Regions from separate parts of the Synechococcus sp. W55.2 genome, predicted to be linked through region 2. Evidence: predicted binding sites of a transcription regulator. Region 2 holds the regulator's gene; the other holds the start of a gene.
What was found. Region 2 encodes HrcA, which represses chaperone genes, less so after heat shock. Its sites were predicted from a motif close to TTAGCACTCNNNNNNNNNGAGTGCTAA; they were not measured.
Positions count from the first base shown of each region.

Region 1: groES (co-chaperone GroES) is a predicted target of HrcA. The motif match lies at 1,394-1,420, and genes of this name have one in related genera.

Region 1 is NZ_JANSHM010000003.1:85,933-88,336, reverse strand. Features, by position in the region: gene groL (chaperonin GroEL) at 1-911, opposite strand, end outside; gene groES (co-chaperone GroES) at 1,002-1,313, opposite strand; gene NW828_RS01530 (PhzF family phenazine biosynthesis protein) at 1,558-2,370, shown strand.
Region 2 is NZ_JANSHM010000034.1:1,001-3,404, reverse strand. Features, by position in the region: gene tilS (tRNA lysidine(34) synthetase TilS) at 1-815, opposite strand, end outside; gene hrcA (heat-inducible transcriptional repressor HrcA) at 869-2,020, opposite strand.

The DNA of each region.
Region 1 (2,404 bases), on a different contig from region 2:
CGCTCTTCGCTGATTACCTCACCACCGGTCAGGATGGCAATGTCTTCCAACATAGCCTTGCGGCGATCCCCGAAGCCAGGGGCTTTTACTGCCACCACGCTCAGCACACCCCGCAGCTTGTTCACCACCAGGGTAGCCAGCGCTTCTTTCTCGATGTCTTCGGCGATGATCAGCAGAGGACGACCGGCGCGGGCCACCTGCTCCAGAACCGGTACCAGGTCTTGCACCAGGGTGATCTTCTTATCGGTGATGAGGATGTAGGGGTTTTCCAGAACCGCTTCCATCCGCTCGGTATCGGTGACGAAGTAAGGGGAGATGTAGCCCTTGTCGAAGCGCATCCCTTCCGTCACTTCCAGCTCGGTGGTCATGGACTTGCCTTCTTCCAGGGAGATCACCCCTTCGCGGCCCACCTTGTCCATGGCCTCGGCAATCATACGGCCCACTTCTTCATCGTTACCGGCGGAAATGGCCGCCACCTGGGCAATGGCTTTGGAATCTTCGACCGGGCGGGCATGTTCGGCGATTTTGTCTACCAAAAACTTCACCGCCTTGTCGATCCCCCGCTTTAGGGCAATCGGGTTGGCGCCGGCAGCCACGTTTTTCAGACCTTCTTTCACCATGGCGTGAGCCAAGACCGTGGCCGTGGTGGTGCCATCCCCAGCCGTGTCATTGGTCTTGGAAGCCGCCTGCCGGATCAAGGAAACGCCTGTGTTCTCAATGTGGTCTTCCAGCTCGATTTCTTTGGCAATGGTTACCCCATCGTTGATGATTTGGGGAGCGCCAAACTTCTTCTCCAGCACGACGTTGCGCCCTTTGGGGCCCAGGGTAACGGCTACGGCTTCTGCCAAAATATCCATGCCGTGCTCTAGAGCGCGGCGGGCTTCTTCACTGAAGATGATTGATTTGGCCATAGTCAACCTCTCCGATGCAAATGCAGGTAAGGGTGAAACAGAATCTCAGGGGTTCAATCGGTCGTTGAACTGCTGCTGAATCACTGACCACTACTGAACAATGGCGAGAATGTCCCGCTCGGCCAACAGCACATATTCGTCGCTGCCCAGCTTGACCTCGGTTCCGGCGTACTTGGAGTAGAGCACTTTGTCGCCGGCTTTCAGTTCCATCGGGATCAGCTTGCCGTCGTCATTGCGCTTGCCAGGGCCAACAGCAACCACTTCCCCCACCTGGGGCTTTTCCTTGGCAGTGTCCGGCAAGAAGATCCCACCTGCGGTTTTCTCATCTTGCTGAGCGATTTTGACCAGCACGCGGTCGCCCAGCGGCTTCAGGGTAGAGACGTTAAGAGCTACTGCAGCCATGACGAATGTCCTCCGTGATCCTAAAGCACGAAGCTGAAGTTTTCATTTCCATTAGTTCCACTTCCCCGAAGGGAAGCGACTTAGCACTCTCGACTTACGAGTGCTAGTTTATCAGCCAACTTTCTGGCCTGACAATAGCCTTTGTCAGCGGGATCCCGCTTTTGGCAGGTGCGGTCGGGGTGCGGATCCCCCTACTTTGGGGTCTGCTGTGGGATCATGACCTGAGTTGGGCTGGGTTGAGAAGGTGTGGATCCCGTTTTTTCAGGTGGATGCATTTACGGCGGTGCCTTTCGGCGGCAATCCGGCAGCGGTGTGTCTGCTGCCCCAGGAGTTGCCAGAGGCGCTGATGCAAGCCATTGCGGCGGAGAACAATGTATCGGAGACGGCTTTTTTACTGCCTCAGGGATCCCAGGGCGAGGTTCCCCACTATGGGCTGCGCTGGTTTACGCCGACGACGGAGGTGGATCTCTGTGGCCACGCCACCTTGGCTGGTGCCCATGTGCTGTTCACCGAGGTGCATCCTGAGGCGGAGAGGGTAGCCTTTTCCACCCGCAGTGGCCTGTTGCAGGTGCGGCGGCAAGGGGATCGCCTGGCCATGGATTTTCCTGCTCAAACTCCGGAACCTTGGCCAGAAGCCAAGGAGCAGGTGGCAGCGGCTTTGGGGATCCCACCTGTGGAGCTGTACCGCGGGGGTATGGGGGTGGCGGTGCTGGCTTCGGCGGGACAGGTGCAGCAGGTGCAACCGGATCTGGCCCAGGTTCAAGCACTCCCCGTTCCGGGGTTGATCGTCACAGCCTCTGGGGCGGATCTAGAGGATGGGCCGGATTTCGTCTGCCGCGTTTTCGCTCCTCGGCTGGGGATCCCGGAAGATCCAGTGACGGGATCCGCCCAGTGTCTTTTGATGCCCTATTGGGCCAAACGCCTGGGTCGCTCTGAGTTACAGGCCCACCAGCTATCCAGCCGCGGCGGGGAGCTCTGGTGTCGCGATCTCGGCTCTCGCGTGGAGATTGCCGGGCAGGCTGTGCAGGTGATCAGAGGAGAGCTGAGGCTACCTTAGAACCCTACCGAACAAAAAACACCTCGGATACCTC
Region 2 (2,404 bases):
CGCTGCAGAGCCAAGGGGGCAGCCCGCAAGGGATCCCGTCGCAGCCCTGGCAAAGCGGGCTCATATACCTGTGGCCATAGCTGAGCTGCTTGGGCTACCACCAGCTCATGTTCTGCTTGGAGCAGCGTGGCAGCCCGATTCAGGGCCGCTTCCAGTTGCGGATTAAAGTGCTGCTTCAAGTAGGGCATCACCTCCAGGCGGAGACGGTTGCGGCCATGGGCCAGATCTTGGTTGCTGCGATCCGGCCAGACCGGCAATTGGTGCTGCTGGCAAAATTGTTCGGTTTCCCAACGGTATAGACCCAGCAGGGGTCGCACCACCTGGGCAGAGGTGGGATCCCGGTCGTCCAGGCGACGCTGCCAATCTAGGCTGCTCAGCCCGGCGGCTCCTGTCCCTCGCAGCAAGTTCCATAAAAATGTCTCGGCCCGGTCGCTGGCCGTATGCCCCATCACCACGGCGCTGCAGTCCCAGGTGCGGGCCCATTTCTCCAGTTGTTGGTAGCGCCAAGCCCTGGCCCCTGCTTCGTCTCGGCGGATGGGATCCGCAGTCTCAACAGCATGAGGTAGTCCCTGCTGCTGCAGCCACCCCTGCAAAAAGCGGGCACACTCCGTTTCATCTGCCGACCAGCGGTGATCACAATGCAGAACAAATATCTGCCAGCCCCAGCGAGGCTGCAAATCCCGCAAGATCTGGAGCAGGCAAAAAGAATCTTGCCCGCCCGAAAAAGCCACCAGCAGTCGCTGGCCAGGGTGAAGAAGTTGCTGCTGCCGAATGGCGCACTGTACCCGCAGGTGGAGAGGAGAGAGCCTGGCCACAGCTTGCTATTGCTCACGTACAACCCAGACCCTACCTGCCGCTATGGGATCCCTTAGGCAAGAGCTCGGGTCAGATGAGAGGCCACCGCCTGCACAGCAGCAATGCTGCGCTCGTAGGCCATTCGGGTCGGCCCCAGCAAGGTGACCGTACCCAGAGGAGCTGAGCGACGGTGGTAAGTGGAGGCGATAACCGTACAGTGGTGCAGAGACTCCAGTGGATTCTCGCTGCCAATGTAGATGATCACCGGGGTCTTGCGGGCAGACTGTCCCGACTCCTGATCCATCTCCGTTGAGCTCGGCAGAGAGGGCAAACCCCCATCGGCAAAATGGAGCCCAATCATCCCCTGAAGTTGCTTGGCTCCCTCCTCGATCAACTGCATCACTGCCTGCACCTGCCGGGCCTGGGAAAACTCCGGCTGACGCATCAACTCGGCCATACCGGCACTGAACACCTGCCCCAGAGAGGGCTGTAGACAGCGTTGCACCACCGAGCGCAGCAGTTGCTGGAGCCAATGGCCGTAGGTACGAAATTCTTCATCCAGTTTCAGCCAGCTCAGATCCTGCAACTCGGCAAAGGTTTTGCCCCGCAGCTTCAGGGTGAGAAAGTTGCTGAGCAATTGCAATTCATCTTCCAAATCCTCTCGGGAGTCGCTGGGCCAGTCGGGGGGGCTGACCAGAGCTGAATGGGTTTGATAGGAGTCGGTTACCACCAACACCATCACCCGCCCTGGCGCTACCGACACCAACTGCACATGATGAATGGCTACCACCGGCCCCTGAGGAGGAGTGATGAGAGCAATGCAACCGCTCAGATGGGCCAAAAGCTGAGCTACCCTTTGCAGGAGGCTGTCTAGGTCGTCTCCCAGCTCACGGCCAAGCTGATCCATCAACTGTTGCAGAGCGGGATGGGGATCCGGCTGAGGAGCATCGTGGGGGATCCCACCGCTGTTGGCGGAGGTCAACAAATCGTTGACATAAACCCGATAGCCAAAGTCGGAGGGAACCCGTCCGGCGGAGGTGTGGGGCTGAAACAGTAACCCCACCTGCTCAAGGGTGGCCAAGTCGTTGCGAATGGTGGCCGTGCTTACCCCAAAGTTATAGGACTGGGCCAAGGTTTTGGAACCGACAGGTTCAGCCGTCGCAATGTAGCTGCGCACCGTCGCCCAGAGAATCTTCCGCTGGCGGGGAGTCAGTTCGAGTTTCATAGCCGATCAAAAGAACCCAGTCAACGCCTATCAAAGGAAACTGTTAATACAGAGCCGGTAAATTGCTCCAGGATAAACCAACTCAGAGCTGAGATAGGAATCCAGACAGACTTTTACATCTTCTAATCTATATGCATCTATTGTTACTCTTTATATAGCGGGTTGCCCAGGAAGGAAGTTGCAAAACCCGATGTCGGAAGAGGTTGAGACTGCTGCTTGTGCAGGAGAGAGTGAAATCTCTTGTAGCCTGGGCTCCCCTTTTTTGCCCAGAGGTGGTAGAAGATGAACTACGGCTAGCCACCTTGTTGCGTAGCAACAGTCCGCTGCGCCAAGACTGGGGATTTCTGCGCATGAGTTCGGTCAACTCTAGGCCAACTGGGCCTG